One region of the Aristaeella lactis genome, then DNA from elsewhere that is predicted to be linked to it. Evidence: riboswitches for the same ligand, from Rfam matches in the RefSeq annotation. Region 1 holds a riboswitch; the other holds the start of a gene.
The links. Region 1 has a riboswitch for thiamine pyrophosphate ahead of JYE50_RS00285 (energy-coupled thiamine transporter ThiT). Riboswitches for the same ligand answer to the same signal wherever they lie in the genome.

Region 1 (8,869 bases):
CGGTACGCTGTTCGGCGTGATGCTGAAATCCCTTATTCCGGCACTGATCACCTTCAACGGAAACCTCCTTTCCTGGTGGGGCAAAATCGCAACAGGCCTGCTGCTCCTGCTGTTCATCTGCATTCAGAAGATTGTGGTCAGGACGACAGACCGCCGCAACGTGAAAACAAAAGCGGCAGCAAAGGAATAAAGCCTGCAAAGGAAAACCCGCATCCGGACATGTCCGGATGCGGGTTTTTGATGTTGTTTTTTATTCGTTGCTGCCGGCGAAGATGATATCATCCCGGAGCCGGTAGATGGTGGCGCCGCGTTTTTTGTGGCAGAAGGCTTTAGCCCACCAGTCGATCTCCTTCACTTCGTCAAACTGAACCAGACCGTAACGGATGCCGTTTTTCTTTCCGCCGCGCATGTTGGAATCCATCCAGTGGACGGTGTTTGTTTCCGGATCGTAATCGGAAATCATAATGGCGCTGTGGGCGCCTTTGCCATACTCATAATCCGCGGACATCTGGAAATAATCACCGCGCTTTACTTCCCGCATGAAGGCAAGGGCCAGTTCCATGTTGTCCTCCTTGCTGAGACTCTTGTCATAGCGGAACTGAGCGGCTTCGTAAAACGGATTGCCTTTCTCAGCAGGAATATCCTTCCACAGGAAGCCGTAGTAATAGGGCTTGCACTCAGAGGAGGGCAGGTTGTCCGGAATCACAAGGGGAACGTCCGGATACTCCGCCATGCGGTACTTGTCCCGGTTCTGGCGGAACAGGTAGACCGTGAAGTTTTTGCAGATATAGATATCGCTTTTGTAATGGGCCCGCTGGGATTTCCCGTTGGCTTTTTTATACAGGGATTCTCCCAGGTCAATGATGTCATCAATCAGGGCATCACGGGCAGTGCTGCCGGTCTCCTCCCCGTCGGTTTCCTCAGGGTCGGAGTCCAGCAGCACTTCATCAACAATTTCTTCAGGTGGAGCGTCCTCACCAACCACAGGGGCGGGAAGAACAGAAAAGAGAAGAATCAGCAGTAACAGGAAAAGCGGCACTTGCCGGATTGTCAGTTTCATCCAACAGTTTCTCCCTCTACGAGTTTGCCGGAAACCGTGACCAGCTTCGGCACATGGCTTTCCGGGAATTCGATCGAGTCGATCATCAGATTGAACACTTCCTGTGCGATACGCGCCGTATCCTGCCGGTAGGTGGTGAGGCAGGGAGAAATCATCTGGCTGACGAGGATTCCGTCATAGCCAACCAGGCTGATATCCTCCGGCACATTGATGCCCTGGGCCTTCAGCTGCCACAGCGCTCCGAGACAGCTGTAGTCATCGGGGCAGAGGACGCAGGTGGGCTTATCCTTGAGCTGGAGGAGTTTCATGATGCATTCCGCACAGTCTGCGGCGTTGTGGAAGTGCCCTTCCTGGACATATTCCACAGGAACACGTAATCCAAGTTCTGCACAGATCTTATAAAATCCTGCAAGACGCTCACGGCTGACTGCACCTTTTTCACCCTGGATAAAGGCGATCCGGCGGTGTCCGCGGTCATAGACATGGCGAACAATCTGTTCCATACTTGTGCGGTTGTCACTGGCGACGCAGTCGCATCCGTCATAGGCATGATCCACGATGACGGTGGGGATGCTGCTGGTGGCCAGCCGGATGATGCCGGCGGATTCAAAGTCGGCCTGCACCACGATCACGCCGTCCAGGCTCCGCTGGCGGGCATGCTCATAGTAGTTTTTATCGGTGTAATTGCCCCGGCCCAGGAAAGTCAGGTCATAGCTGTGCCTTTCCGCTTCACGGCGCAGTTCGTCAAAGAGGGCGCTGAAGTATTCGTGGTTCATACGATCTTCATAGATGATTCCCAGATTGTTGGACCTGCTTGTTTTCAGCGTCCGGGCGGCCGCATTGGGATAATAGCCCATATCCTTTGCGGTCTGGACGATAAAAGCAGTTCTCTCCTTACTGTCGCTTGTTAATCCATTCAGAGCACGGGAAACCGTTGCAACCGAAACACCGCAAACCTCAGCTATGTCCTTCAGCCTGACCATGATTAAAAATCTCCTTTCTGGCCGTGAAAACGTTTACTGTTTTTTCATATCATACAGTATTATGTAACCGATGTCAACTACTTATCCGGTCAAAATGTAACATTTTGCAAAAATGAGACAAAAAACGGCCAAAAAAGAACGGCTTTATGTAAGCCGTTCTGCAAAATGTATATAATGATGATTACCTTGAAGCGGATTTCATGATCCTCATAACAGGCTTTGCAATAATGAAAGCCAGGATGATGCAGATCACAATTTCGGGGATCAGGTAAGTTCCGTTATATACCAGGCTTGCTACCGGGGCGGTTTCCCAGAACATGATACCAGCCAGCGTGGCGGAAAGGGCGCGGCCGAGGGCGGCAATGACCATGGCGGCATAGAGCCCCCACTTTTCAGGCATCTTCCGGGACAGACCGGCCAGACCAAGGGCAGCGAAGGCCAGCAGGTAATCCAGCGCGAACTGCCAGACATTCAGGAACCATCCGCCCTGGAGATACTGCAGCACGCCGTAGACCAGACCGGTCAGCAGGCCAGGGCCTACCCCGTACGCGGCGGAGAAAAGCATGATCGGCAGCATGCTGGCAGGAGTTACGGAACCGCCCTGGGGCATCCTGTACAGCCGGATGCAGCTGAGCACAAAGGACAACGCAACGGAAAGTGCTCCGAAGGACAGCATCCTCGCGTCCCATTTGCGGGAAGTTTTGGAGATGGTCAGGAGAATGGCACCCAGTGCGACCAGGACAGCCAGGGCGATCCAGACGGTCAGGGGCGTTTCAGCGAATTTTTCAAAGGCTTTCTGCAGCCAGGTGGGTTCGGAAGCGGCGGTTTCGGCAGCTTCTTCAGCCAGGGCAGAGGTGAACATCCAGGAAAACATAATCAAACCCTCCGAATTCTGTTAGTTTCCGGTGTGCGAGCAAACAAAAATCCCACATGCGCGATGACATGCGGGAAGCGGTTTGGTTTGATGACGGCCGCTTCCCTACGGTAGGATTACCTACACAGGTTCCAAGGGTCAGGCGTATGCCTTCTCAGCCGGATACCGGCCCCCCCAGCGTCAATGTTCGCGTCGGAACAGCGTCATTATATCACCCGCCCCTTGTTTGTCAACAGGAATACGGTACAGGAACATGATTCGCACAGGAGATTGCCGAAAAGAAGACTTGACGGTTTCAGGGCAGGGGATTACCCTGTCTCTGTGACAGGAAAGGAAGGTGCAGCCGGTGCAGAGATGTGTGATCATCGGAGGAGCTGAAATCCGCCGGTACCAGCGGATCCGCGAAAGCCTGCGGAAGGATGACTGGCTGGTGTACTGTGACGGCGGCCTGAAACACATACCGGAGATCGGAAGGGAACCAAACCTGATCGTAGGTGACTTTGACTCCCATGAAAAACCGGAAACTGATATTGAAACGATCGTGCTGCCACGGGAAAAGGATGATACGGATACGGTTTACGCCGTGAAGGAAGCCGTCCGGCGCGGATACAGGGAGTTTCTCCTGGTTGGAGTGACGGGAGAACGGTTTGACCACACTTTCGGGAATATCTCCCTGCTGCTGTACCTGGACTCCCTGGATATTCCCGCACGGATCCTGGATGATTATTCGGAGATGAGCGTTGTCTCCCGTGTGCCCGCGGAAGTGGAGGACAGCTGTTCGTATTTCTCCCTGCTGAATATCAGCGGAACCGCAAAGGGCATCAGCATCCGAAACGCCAAATACCCGCTTACGGACGGGGAGATCACCAGCGAATACCAGTACGGGATCAGCAATGAGGTTTTGCCGGGCAGAACCGCGCAGGTTTACGTGCGGGAGGGAAGACTGCTGCTTGTGAAGGTTATATAATGAAGCAGATTGTTTGTTTCTTGTTCTTTCAGGAACTCTCCCCTTGACGGAGCCCGGCTTCCGTAATACCATGGCGTTGCGATGAAGGAGATCCAGTAAGTAAACAGGTATTCCGTACAGAGAGCTGCCGGGCGGTGTGAGGCAGCCGGAGCTGTTGAACCGAAATACTCTCCGGAGCTGTTATCTGAATCCCGACAGGGTAGTAGGAGAGCCGGGGGCGCCCGATACAGCGCAAAGGATATGAAAGTATCCGGAGGCCGTTTCCGACGGAACGGCAAAATAAGAGGTGGTACCGCGATGATTATTCGCCCTCTGTGTCCAGACGGACACAGGGGCTTTTTTCATGAAACGGTACCCCGGAAAGAAGGAAAACTTATGGCATTCGGCGATCTGGCACTCAAACTCGGTATGCTTCTGGTCTTCTTTGGCGTCATGGTCTATGTGGGCTTCTACTGCAGGAAGCACTCCACCGATGTGAACGGTTTCGTGCTCGGCGGACGGAGCGTTGGTCCCTGGCTGACAGCCTTTGCTTACGGTACATCCTATTTCTCTGCTGTTATTTTTGTCGGCTATGCCGGACAGTTTGGCTGGAAATTCGGTATTGCTGCCACATGGGTCGGTATCGGCAACGCACTCATCGGTTCCCTGATGGCGTGGGTTATCCTTGGCCGGCGTACCCGGATCATGACCCAGCACCTTTCCAGTGCAACTATGCCGGACTTCTTCAGCAAGCGCTTCTCGGCGCCTTCCCTGAAGATCGCGGCTTCCATTATTATTTTCATCTTTATGATCCCTTATACAGCTTCCCTGTATAACGGCCTGAGCCGCCTGTTCAATATGGCTTTCAACGTGGATTATTCTGTCTGCGTGATCGTTATGGCGGTGCTGACTGCCATTTATGTGATCGTCGGCGGCTATATGGCCACCGCGGTGAATGACTTTATCCAGGGCCTGATCATGCTGGTGGGTATCGTCGCGGTGATTGCCGCGGTACTCGGAAGCAAGGGCGGCTTCATGGCTTCTCTGCAGGGGCTGGCTGCCGCACAGGACGCGGGCATCGCAAACGGATCCGTTCCGGGCATCTTCAATTCCTTCTTCGGGCCTGATCCGCTGAGCCTGTTTGGTGTGGTCATCCTGACATCCCTGGGTACCTGGGGCCTTCCCCAGATGGTCGGCAAGTTCTATGCGATCAAGAGTGAAGCACATATCCATAAAGGAACCATTATCTCCACCGTGTTCGCGATGGTGGTTGCGGGCGGATGCTATTTCCTGGGCGGATTTGGCCGGCTGTTTGCCGCAGAACTCGGTGCGGCGGAAGGCGGAACTCCCGCGGGCGGTTTTGACAACGTCATTCCGACCATGCTGAAAACCCTGTCTCCCTTCCTGATCGCGGTCGTAATCATCCTGGTGCTTTCCGCCTCCATGTCCACCCTGTCCTCCCTGGTGCTGACTTCCTCCTCCACAGTGACCCTGGATCTGCTCAAGGGCCGCGTTGTTAAGGAAATGGACGAGAAAAAGCAGCTGCTGGTTATGCGGGTGCTGATCGTGGTGTTTATTGTGATCTCCGCGGCGCTGGCAATTGTTCAGGCAAATTCAAGTGTAGCCTTTATCGCCCAGGCTATGGGCGTCAGCTGGGGCGCGATGGCCGGTGCTTTCCTGGCCCCCTTCCTCTACGGACTGTACTGGAAGCGCACCACAAAGCAGGGCTGCTGGGCTGCCATGCTGTTCTCCTCTGTCTTTATGATCATTGACATGCTGGTGAACCTGAAGGTGCTGAGCCTGAACCTGGGCTTCCTGGCTTCTCCCATCAATGCCGGCGCATTCTGTATGCTGGCAGGCCTGGTGATCGTTCCCGCAGTCAGCATGCTGTTCAAGGCTCCGGACAGGGATGAGGTTGACAGCATCTTCTCCTGCTACCAGCGGAAGGTCATTGTCGCGGCAAAGGATTCCATTGAGACGGAAGAATAAGAAATGTCTTTTCCAAATGTTACAAAAGTTTGACATTTTTCCCGTTGTGTGATAACATATCTGAGGTTTTTACAGTATGTACACATACAGGAGGGATATCTGAATGAAAAAGATCCTGAGTCTGATTCTTGCCCTTTCTATGCTTGCGGGAGTGTCAGCGGCGCTGGCAGATCCGACTGAAATTGACGGAGTTACCGAACGCAATATCAATATCAACCGTGCCGGCCTGAACCAAAGCGCTGACGAAGTCATCGGTGAAGGTTACAGCCCCACTACCGGCCGGGCCCTGGATGAGATCGATGCACCCGACGGGTTCCTGGGTGTGGCCGTGACCGGCCAATACCAGCCGATCATGGTGCAGATCTCCAACTCCGGCAACGGCATCGGAGTTTCCAAGAACGGCAAGCTGTATATTGTTGCTCCGGTCAACGGATCCTATTCCGACGTGGTCTATGAAGCCGTTCAGAAGCGCGGCGGCGGTGAAAGCCGTATGACCATGGTCTTCTCTGATACGATTCCGGACTATGTCGGCTTTGTCCGCAGCACACGCCTGACCCACTGCCGCCTCCGGCAGGAATGGGGATGCGCGTTCTGCACCTCCGGGTATTCCTCCGCGGACGTTCCCGGTGAATGGCGCAGGCTGGGTGTTAAGAACCCGCAGGGCGCCACTCCGAGCGATCCGGGCGTAGTGTACGTCGGCGACTATCCCAAGTGCTGGGAAGACTATGTATGGCGCCTCAGCGGCATTGAAAGCGCGAACAGCGAGATCTTCATGCTGGCGGACATTGTGAAGAACATCGTTCCGAAGGACAATGTTCCTGCCAATCACACCTGGCTGTTTACGGATGATGTGCCGGACGGCGGCGATACCGCGAACATCATCTATGTGTCCCACGGCAATAAGTATGAGACGGACAACCGTATGGAATACGATTCCGAGCTCAATGCCTACATCCGTTACAACTACGTTAAAAATCATGAAGACCTTCCCTACAAGGACACCGTGCTGGTGAACCCGGTGATCAAGAAGGTCAAGAACAGCCAGGGCGAATCCGTGAAGAAGATCGTTGCGGAAAGCCGTGATGAAAACGAGATCATCACCTTCAACAACGTGATCGTCCAGAGCATCCGCATGAACTGGATCGAAAGCACCCGGCCTGATCCGGAACTGGTGGGCAAAGGAAACGCCGATTACTTCATGGCCGGCAAACACTACCAGGGCGTCTGGGAACGGACCGATGACAACAGCCGGACTGTTTTCTACGGTGAAGACGGTAATGAAATCAAGCTGCAGAAAGGCCGGACACTGATCATCCTGATGCCTTACCTCCAGTCTTCCCACGGCGGAAAGATGAACAAGAACACAGACTGCAGTGTGAAATACGAATAATTTTACAATGTAACCAAAGGAAACCGCCATGAGGCGGTTTCCTTTTTTCGTTACAGTTTTTACAATGCTTTGTAACAAACCCTTGCTTTTTTCTAATAATTATTATACAATTTACCCAGTATTGGTTACGAAAGGGTGTTTTCAGTGGGTAAAAGGATCCTCCTTGTGGATGACGAGCCTCTGATCCTGAAAGGCCTGAAATATACGCTGGAGCAGGAAGGCTACGAAACAGACAGCGCCATGGATGGCGAGGAAGCCCTGTCCAAGTTTGAAGCAGGGTCTTTTGACCTTATCCTTCTGGATGTGATGCTGCCGAAACTGGACGGTATTGCTGTCTGCCAGCGGATCCGTGAACGCAGTGATGTTCCGATCATCATGCTGACCGCCAAGGGTGAGGATATGGATAAGATCCTCGGGCTTGAATACGGCGCGGATGATTATATGACCAAACCCTTCAATATTCTTGAAGTCAAAGCGCGGATCAAGACGATCCTCCGCCGTGTTTCCGGCAGCGTCCAGCAGCAGGAACACCGGGTGATCCGGGTCCACGATATGGAAGTGAACCTGATCAAGCGGAGCGTTACCCTTGGCGGAAAAGACATCAAGCTGACAGCCAAGGAATTTGACCTGCTCCAGATGTTCGTAACCAATCGCGGCACTGTGTTCAGCAGAGAGCAGATGCTCGAAACGGTCTGGAAATATGACTATGCCGGCGATGCCCGTACGGTGGACGTCCATATCCGCCGTCTGAGGGAAAAGATTGAACGGGACACATCAAAGCCTGAATTCATCTTTACCAAATGGGGAGTTGGTTACTATTTCACGGATCAGGACTAAACTCGCTTTTATGGCCAGCATCAGGTGGAAAATCCTGCTGGCCTTTTTTCTCATTGTAGGCATTTCTTTTTTTGTTGCGGCGACCAGCCTGACCGGGCTGGTCAGTCAATATCTGTTTGATCAGAGGAAGCGGGATGACAGCCTCAAAACAGAGAAGCTGGCGATAGACGCGGCCTATTATTTTCAGTCTGTTTCCGCCAATGAGCTGAACGAACTGCTGGAGGACCACGCTGCCACCATGGACGGCCGGCTGATGCTGATCGATAATGACGGCAAGATCCAGTATGACACCTTCCAGACCCTGTGCGGACAGCGGGTGCAGGTGGATGAGGTGCTCCGGGTCCTGGCAGGGGAAAAGGAAGCCTATAACATCCATTCTCCCGGAAAAGCCATTGTGGAAGCAATGAGCGGAGAACGCGGCGCTGAGTATGTAGCCTACAGTGCCCGTGAAATAGAGGGGTACCAGGGAAGAATAGGCGTAGCCCTGTATGTGGGCCGCGTCCAGAAGCTGATGGATTCCCTGAAGTCTGTCCGTGTGCAGCTTCTCAGCATATTTGCCATGATCGCGGTGGCAGCCCTGGTTGTGGCGCTGATCCTGAGCCGGATTCTGACGAATCCGATCACGGCGGTCAGCCGGACCATGAGGAAGATGGGAAAAGGCGACCTGAGCGTCCGTGTGCCTGTACGGGGCAGCGGGGAGCTGCGGGAACTGGCGGAAAACTATAACACGATGGCTGCTCAGCTTGAAAGTCTGGATAAATCAAGGAACCAGTTTGTTTCCAATGCAAGC
Region 2 (8,869 bases), 190 kb from region 1:
GTCACACCGCCCTGCAGGGCCGCCTCCACCCGGCTGAGGAATTCCTCCTCTCCGAATCCTGTGCTGTCAGTGATGAAATACAGGCTTGTATCAAACTGCTTCACAATGCTGTTTCCTCCGTGCTCATATTGTTTTCCAGCTGTGCGTCCGTAACCGTGGACAGGGCATCCAGCAGGCTGACCATAAAGGTACCGCTGCCCTTTTCCGTTTCAGCAAGCTGCCCGCAGACGCCCAGCATGACGCAGGCGGCAGAAGCCGCTTCCATTCCCGGGCAGGCGGACAGGAATACGCCGCAAAGCACCCCGAGCATGCATCCTGTGCCTGTCACAGCCGCAAGCTGCGGCGTACCGTTTTTGATCCTTGCGGTTTTTACGCCGTCCGTGACGATATCCGTTTTTCCGCTGGCCAGGACCACCGTACCATATCTCTTTGCCAGTTCACGGGCCGCATCCAGCACCGTAGCCTCATCCAGTTCGCCGTCCGCGTCCACCCCGGGGGAATGATAAGCCGCATGATACAGCGCATAGATCTCCGAATAGTTTCCCTTGAGCACTGCCGGAGCCGCCGTCTCCAGCAGCTTCAGCACAAAGCCGCGCCGCAGTCCGGAGCACGCGGTGCCCACCGCGTCAAGAACAACCGGGATTCCTTCTCTGGCAGCTGCCTGCAGGGAGATTTCCATGGAAACCATCCTCACGTCAGTGATGTTTCCGGTATTCAGCACCAGCGCGTCCGCTGATTCCGTGATCTCATCCACCTCCGCCGGATGCTCCGCCATGATCGGGCGCGCACCGGCAGCCAGCACCGTGTTGGCGCACTGGTTGATGGAGATCGGATTGGTGATGCAGTGAATCAGCGGTCTGTTTTCCCTCACCGCGCCGCGTATTTCACTCAGTCTTCGCATTTGCTTCCCTTACCTTCTTTGTTTTGCATACATAGTAGATCAAACCCGCAGCCGCCGCGGCTGCAGGAGCAGCATAAGCAGCGGTATTCCAGGCGGGAGATGTCAGGCCGAAAGCGGTGGAAGCCACCTTGATTACCACCCAGAGAATTCCTCCCAATGCTGCGATGGTCAGCGCGTCAGCCCGTACGCTCATCTGGTCGTGATAGGCCGCGGATCCCACAGACCGCTGCATCCTGGCCAGCATACCGTTGGATGCCAGCTTGCGCAGGAACACATACGCGATGCTTCCGCCAATCAGCGTTCCGCAGATAAAGGAGGGCACATAGAAAAGCCAGCTCAGCCCTTCCTTTCCCCACAGCAGGGTCATCACCGGATAGGATGCCAGAGCGCCGATGATCCCGGTTCCGATAATCTCACCCGCCACAGCTATAAGGATCTTTCCTTTGGACATGCGATAGAATACCCCGGACAGGAAAGCCCCGAAAACCGCGCCTGTCAGCGCCAGCGGGGGAATCCCCATCGTCAGCATGCGGATGATTCCGATCACCGTCGCGCACAGCAGCGAATACCAGGGACCCATCAGAACTGAACAGACAATATTGATCAGGTGCGCCATCGGACACATTCCCTCCACCCGAAGGATCGGCGAGATCACCACGCCAAGAGCAATCAGCAGGGACAGGACAACCAGTTTCAGGATAACGTCGGACTTCCTCATTTTTGTGAACCCCTTTTCGATATGAAATACGAAGCTTGTACGCTTCGCCCGGTCGGGAATCACTTTTCCCCTCTCACCCCGAAACACGGGTTCCCATCGCAGGATTACAAAGCCCAGGGCGCTCCCCCTCAGCCCGCCGCTCACGCGGATAATGAAAAAGCAGGAGAAAACCTTCAGGGGTTTTCTCCTGCACAAACGTATCCGTTCTTCAGCTTCCTACGGCGGCATTACCCACATCAGGTTTAAGGGTCGAAGGTGAAACCTTCCTCTCAGCCTGTCATCACAAGCTCCCCTGCATATTCAGTTGGTGTGCGGGAACGGGATGCTGTCCCGTACCTGCTCCGGAAATGGATTATATGCCTGCGCCGGGAAGAATACAAGATGTTTTTCCGGAAAACATAAAAAAGCCATTCCCTGTTTTTTCCCTTGACAGGCCGATGGTGTTCTGTTATGATGCGCGAAATACTTTCAGTTCCATGGATATACCGGTATTACGGGTTTTCGTTCATCGTACCCTCACAGAACCGAAAGGCAGGTGAATCACATGGCAAATCTGATCGTAATCTGCGGGCCCCAGGCAGTCGGCAAAATGACCGTCGCGGAAAGCCTGCGGGACAAGCTCCGCTATAACATGATGATGAATCATGACAGCATTGAGGTGTCAGACCGGATCTTCGGGTTTGCCACCCCTGCCCAGAAGGAATTCAACGCCTTTTTCAGGGAAAAGGCCTTTGAGCTGGCCGTAAAGCACAATGTGGACCTGATCTTCACCTATGTCTGCGCTTTTGATATTCCGGAAGAGCGGGAGTACCTGTCAAAGCTGAAGGATCTTTTTGAGCAGGGCGGCGGCCGTTTCTATTTTGTTGAATTAAGCGCGGACCTTGAAACCAGGCTGGCGAGGAACGAAACCCCGCACCGCATGGAGCGGAAAGCCTCCAAGCGGGATGTAACCTGGAGCAGGGATAACCTGCTGAAGGATGCCCGAAGACACAAGTTGAATTCGGATGAAAACGAGGTTTGGTTTGAAAACCATCTGAAGATCGACAATACGGATCTGACTCCCGACCGGGCCGCGGACCGGGTGATTGAAGTCTTCGGCCTGGTGCCCAATGATAAAAGCGAAAAAGAATACCGTTTCGGTGTGTAAAGCACAGAAAACTTTTGGATGACAGAGGTGAAAAAGTATGGCAGGCAAAGCATTATACGTCCTCGCCGGATATGACGACCGGACGGAAAAGACGTTGGCCGGGATGCAGGAGAAGCTGTATAAACTGGGATTCTCCGGTGTCCAGACAAAGAACATTCCCATGCATTTCACCCTGGGCTCATATCATACCGATCAGGAAGAAGCCCTGAAGGAACGCCTTCGGAGGATCGCGGATACACAGCGGGCTTTCGATGTTTCTTTTAACCATGTCGGGCTTTTCCGGCTGCCGGAGAATGACGTGCTGTTCATTAAACCGGAGGCCGGCCGGGAAATGCTGGACCTGAAGGACAGCTTCAATGACAGCCTGGACACCTTCAGCTGGTCAGCCCATACCACACTGCTGATCGACAGGCCGGATGTGATCCGGGAGGCCCTCTCCCCTGTGCTCGGCGGTTTCTCTCCCTTTGAAGGGAAAGTATCCGTCCTGCATCTGTATGAATTCTGGCCCGCGCGGCATATTCTTTCAGTACAGCTGAAAACTTTGGAGGATGATAAACTATGAGCACGAGAGAAGAGATCATCAGCGGATTCTATAACCAGGTTGACGAAGACAGCCGGCTTCAGAATAACCGTCACGGACAGCTGGAATATACCGTGACCATGCATTATATCCACCGCTTTGCCGCGCCCGGTTCCAAAGTGCTGGAAGTAGGCGCCGGAACCGGCAGGTACTCCATTGCCCTGGCAAAGGAAGGCATGGACGTGACAGCTGTGGAGCTGGTGGAGAAAAACCTCGATGTTCTGAAGCAGAACAGCCGGGGTGTGGACCATATCAGTTCCTTCCAGGGAGACGCGACAGACCTGGGCCGGTTTGAGGATCAGGCCTTTGACATCACGCTTGTTCTGGGACCGCTCTATCACCTGTATGACGCGGCGGATATCCATAAAGCCATTGACGAAGCCATCCGTGTCACCAGGAAGGGCGGCGTCATCCTCTTCGCGTTCCTCTCCGTCTTCGGTATCATGTATGCCAATTACCTCAGCGGCGACTGGGCGGAAGGCCAGGAGGAAAACTTTACAAAGGATTACAAAGTTAAGCACTTTAAGGAACAGCTGTTCACCGGATACGATATTGTTGAATTTGAAAAACTGTTTGAGGACAAACCGGTTCAGTGGATCACCACCACCGGTACAGACGGCGTGCTGGAGCCCATTGAAGTGCGTCCGGATTTTGAGATCACGGACGAGGACTTTCCGGCTTTTGTGGACTGGTACCTGGCCTTTTCAGAAAAGCGGGAACTGTTAGGCGCGACCAATCATCTTTTATACATCTGCCGGAAGCAGTGACAGGTCTCCCCGTTTCTTTTGGCAGGACCATGTGATGAAAAGGAAATAATTCGGATGAAAAAGACGACAATCCTGATCGATATGTACGGCGTCATCCTGGAGGAGAGCAAAGGTTTCTTTATCCCCTACACCTTCAATGCTTTCGATCAGTCGGAATATGACAGGCTGACCAGGCAGTTCAGAGAGGAAAACCTGTTTACAAAAGCGTCAAACGGTGAACTGACCTCGGATGAATTCCTGACCCGGCTTGGTTTCGATGATCCCCGCTTCCATATGGTCAACTATATCGATCATTGCCTGACGCTGGATAAAGGGTTTCTGCCCTTTGCCGAAAAATATGCTTCCCTGTACGATTTTGTGCTGCTTTCCAATGACGTTTCGGAGTGGAGCGCATATATCACCGAGCACCACGGACTGGACAGATTCTTCAGTCACAAGATCGTCAGCGGGGATGTGAAATGCCGCAAGCCGGACAGGAAGATCTATGAGACTGCCCTGTCGGTCACCGGGAAGAAGCCTGAGGAATGTTTCTTTGTTGACAACAGTGTCAAAAACCTCCTGGCTGCCGCCGAACTGGACATTGAACCGATCCTGTTCAACAGGGATCACGAGGAATATGACGGAACAGTCGTCACTTCTTTCCCGGAACTGGCGGCACTGCTGGACCAAACGAATAAGGAGTGTTGAGCTGATGCACAGAAGACATATCATCGTTCAGCCTTACGACGAGATGTGGAAACAGGACTTTATCAGTATCAGCAATGAGATCCGGGATGCCCTGGGTGAACTGGCCCTGCGGATTGAGCATGTCGGAAGCACCTCCGTGCCCGGGTTGTCCGCCAAGCCGGTCATCGATATCGATGTGGTCATCCGGGATCATTCCGTGCTGGATGAGGTGATTTCCCGGCTGGCAAAGATCGGTTATCAGCATGAAGGCAACCTGGGCATCGCAGGCCGGGAAGCCTTCGGCTATGAGGGAAAAGAGCACCTGAAAGAACATCACCTGTATGTCTGCCCGGAGGATTCACCGGAGCTGAAAAGGCACATTGCCTTCAGGGATTACCTTCGATCTCATCCCGATGCGGTACAGGAATACAGCCGGATCAAGGAAGAAGCGGCTTCCTTTTACCCGTATGATATTGATCAGTATATAGGGCATAAGTCCCCGGTCATCGAAAAGATCTATAAAGAGATTGGACTATGACAGTCCAGGTTCTGGAGGAAAAGAATGAAAAAGATTTTTGAATCGGAAAACATCAGCTATGTGGAGGTTTCGGCAGAACTGATTCCGGATTACCTCACCATGGTCAATGATATCGAACACGTGGACCGTTTCATCGGCGGTGCGCACGAGCTTTACACCGAAGCGCAGGAAGCGGAATGGGTTCAGGAACAGCTGCGGGAGAAAAAGCCGGTCTTTTCCATGATCGAAAAGAAGAGCGGCCGGTTTATCGGAAACGTTGAGCTGATGAACATCACCGGTTCCGCCGGGGAGCTTGGCATTGCCATTACCGCGGCCATGCAGGAAAAAGGATATGGCACAGAGGCTGTCAAAGCCATCACAGCATACGGTATGAACACCCTCGGGCTGAACCGGGTCTGTCTCAGGACCAACCTCGATAATTACCGGGCGATCCATGTCTATGAAAAGTGCGGCTTCCGGGAATTCAAACGCACCGCCGAACATGTCTGCATGGAAATATTCAGGTAAGGAACCGGCATGAAAAAAACGGATAAACTTGTCCGCCTGCTGATGGCGGATATTGAAAACAGGGATATCCTCGAAGCAGCCTGCGGAACAGCGGATTTTTCCCTTTCAGCTCTGCCGTTTGCCCGCACGGCTGCCTGTATCGATCTGGATGACAGCCGGCTGAATCCGCAGGCCCGTCAGAACGGCCTTCACTTTCAGGTGATGGACGCGTCCCGGATGGATTATGCTGATCACACATTTGATACCGTCTTCATCTATAATGCTTTCAGCCATATTTATCCCCAGTGGAAAGAAATAGTGAAAGAATGCAGGCGTGTCACGAAGGAGAACGGGACCATTATCATTGTCAGCACCTGGTCGCTGGACACAGGTCTGATCCGGGATACCTTCGGTGATAAAGCCGTCATGAAGGACGATTTCCTGATCGTCCGGATTGCTGTATAAAAGCAGGCTGCCGCTGTATCCCCTTTACACGTATAAACAGGTGCCGGTCGGCATGACCGGCGCCTGTTTTTTGTTTGCTGCTCTGTATACAATAAAAATATATGGTTACATTTTTCCTTTTCTATGCAATAATTGTAACAGTTGAATCGTTGAATAGATATCCGACATCAATCGGAAACGAATATATCGGGGCATATAGGAGGAAATCACTATGAAAAAGCGCATTCGGTTCGTTATCCTGCTTGCCCTTGTCCTGCTGGCCGTAAGTGTCTGCACAGCGCAGGCGGATGAACCGCTTCCGGCTGAAATCAGCAGTTATTTCAGCGGGGACGCCTACGCCGGAGCATCGATCACAGATACCGCCCGGTGGGGTTCAGGATGGTTCGTCCTCGTTCGCACAGGCGGAGGGGAGAACGTCCTTTACTGCTTTACAGCTTCCGACGGCAAATGGGTTAACAGTTTCTCAACCAGCAAAGCCATCCCCCAGGGCAGCCACACCGTAGAGATCTATGTGACCAATTCCATAGCAGAATTCTCGGCGCAGGAGCATTTTGACGGCCAGTTCCTGGTCATCAGCCAGTATAACGATGAACAGGGATACCTTGAACTCTTTTCCGCGTATCAGCTTTCCTCCTCCGGCCAGTGGAACCTGATCCGGATCATCAGCAAGGACAGCCGCGGAGCCATTGCCATCGGCGATGGTACCGTCACCTACTACAAGGATCTGAACCAGTCCGGCGTAATCGGAACCGTCCAGGGAAAATTCCAGCGGGATCTCCGCTATATCAGTCTTTCCGCTTTCCCCCGAACCTATCAGAAAGCGCAGCAGCGCCTGACAACGCCCCCCGTACTCCCGGAGGATTCTGAACTCACAGCGCAGGAATTCCGCTTTACCGGCGGCAGAAAGTATCCTGTTTATTCCGCGCCGGATAAGCTTTCCCTTCGCGGCGGAAACGGGAAAGCCCAGGTTTCCACCAACGGATGGATCCAGGTTTTCGGAAAAGAAAACGGCTGGATCCTGATCCAGTATTCCATTGACAAAAACCATTACCGTTTCGGATACATTGATGCCGCTTCCCTGCCGAAAAAGGCAAACGCGGCTGACCTTGATTTCCAGCGGATCAGCGCAGTCGCCAATGAAAAGGTCAGCGTAACGGATGACCCGCTTTTCTCCCGGAGCACGCTGACCGCCCTTTCCGAAGGCGATCCCGTCACGCTGCTGTCCATCATGGGTGAATGGGCCTACATCGAAGGCAGCGGTTTCCGCGGCTTTGTCCCCTACACTTCCCTTGCCTTCCCGTCTGCCGCCGCGGAAGGATACAGCATCTACACCGGCAGCAGCGGAGCGCAGTATGATCTGTTTGAGATCCGGAAGCTGCTGTATGACAAGGATCATCATGTATACGCAGTCACCGGTGTTTATGAGCGCGTTGCCACGGATGAGGAGGGAATGTATTTCGGGGACACAGCGGAAGAAAGCCTCGTCACCTATAACCTGGCAGACAATTTCCATGCGGATATGCAGAGTCCTTCCGGACCTGACCCCGATGCTTTCGAGCCCGTCACGGACCTGTATGCCTGGTATATCAACGCCTACCTGGAAGGGAAAGCCCCTGTCGGCAGGGAGCTGATCTTCTCCTGTGACCTGACGGATGAACAGAATGAAACGACAGATGCGGATTTCTGGTTCGTCACCACACAGATCCGCCTGAATGAGAAGAACGAGATCGAATACATGCGGTACCATTACGTCCCGTGGGCATAATGGTTCCCCTGCATGCAATGAAAAAGGAGCTGAGGATTCTCAGCTCCTTTATTCGTTATCCGATCGGGAAACAAACTTCTGTCACATACTCATCCGGATTCTGCGTTTGCACCGGGCCGACGTGATAGATATTGAACATGGGTCCGCTGATCTGGTATCCATTTTCATTGATCCAGGAAACCACGGTCGCCGTCGCGTCCCCCATCTGCTCATAGCTGCCTTTGATAATACAGCTCGCCACCTTCACCGCCGGAAGGGTTTTGAACTTCACATGCTCCGTATCCTCATAGGTCCCCTTCACGGTCATCCAGGTGATGATCTCCACATTTTCTTCCTTGTATTCCTTATCCAGGAATTCCGCTGCCGCCAGGCAGGGATCCGCGGGGATCAGCGGCGTCTTGCATTCTGCCATCATCCCCCAGAGCATCCCCTCGTCCTCATAGTGCGGAACCACCATATGCACCGTGGCCGCGTATCTTTCCGGGATGGTTTTTACTGTAACGTCATAATTCATGATCTGCTCCTTTCTCAGCCGTTTCCTGGCTGTTTCCAGAAGCATCAGCTTATACTCCGTCTCCTTTGACAGTCTGGACAGTTCCTCCTGCCGGGCGGACAGGAATGATTCCATTTTTTCCGGATCATCATAGTTTTCAAGAATCCGGATGATATCCGACAGGGAAAAGCCCATATCCTTCAGGGCAGTGATCCGTCCGATGGTGAACAGCTGATCCTCCCTGTAATACCGGTAGCCTGTAAAGGTGTCGGTTTCCGCAGGCTTCAGCAGTCCGATGTCATCATAGTGGCGAAGCATTCTGATGCTTACTCTGGACAGTTTT

Region 2: another riboswitch for thiamine pyrophosphate. It lies ahead of thiW (energy coupling factor transporter S component ThiW); the one in region 1 lies ahead of JYE50_RS00285 (energy-coupled thiamine transporter ThiT).

What each region holds. Positions count from the first base shown of each region.
Region 1 covers NZ_CP069421.1:58,435-67,303, forward strand. Annotated here, with positions in the region: gene JYE50_RS00270 (ABC transporter permease subunit) at 1-190, shown strand, start outside; gene JYE50_RS00275 (hypothetical protein) at 251-1,060, opposite strand; gene JYE50_RS00280 (LacI family DNA-binding transcriptional regulator) at 1,057-2,043, opposite strand; gene JYE50_RS00285 (energy-coupled thiamine transporter ThiT) at 2,225-2,917, opposite strand; TPP riboswitch at 3,003-3,103, opposite strand; gene JYE50_RS00290 (thiamine diphosphokinase) at 3,264-3,884, shown strand; T-box leader at 3,957-4,200, shown strand; gene JYE50_RS00295 (sodium:solute symporter family protein) at 4,260-5,852, shown strand; gene JYE50_RS00300 (DUF3048 C-terminal domain-containing protein) at 5,956-7,242, shown strand; gene JYE50_RS00305 (response regulator transcription factor) at 7,387-8,079, shown strand; gene JYE50_RS00310 (sensor histidine kinase) at 8,090-8,869, shown strand, end outside.
Region 2 covers NZ_CP069421.1:245,590-254,458, reverse strand. Annotated here, with positions in the region: gene thiE (thiamine phosphate synthase) at 1-104, opposite strand, end outside; gene thiM (hydroxyethylthiazole kinase) at 101-901, opposite strand; gene thiW (energy coupling factor transporter S component ThiW) at 885-1,619, opposite strand; TPP riboswitch at 1,816-1,923, opposite strand; gene JYE50_RS01190 (ATP-binding protein) at 2,164-2,766, shown strand; gene JYE50_RS01185 (2'-5' RNA ligase family protein) at 2,804-3,328, shown strand; gene JYE50_RS01180 (class I SAM-dependent methyltransferase) at 3,325-4,113, shown strand; gene JYE50_RS01175 (HAD family hydrolase) at 4,168-4,800, shown strand; gene JYE50_RS01170 (GrpB family protein) at 4,805-5,317, shown strand; gene JYE50_RS01165 (GNAT family N-acetyltransferase) at 5,342-5,824, shown strand; gene JYE50_RS01160 (class I SAM-dependent methyltransferase) at 5,834-6,268, shown strand; gene JYE50_RS01155 (SH3 domain-containing protein) at 6,480-8,033, shown strand; gene JYE50_RS01150 (MerR family transcriptional regulator) at 8,089-8,869, opposite strand, start outside.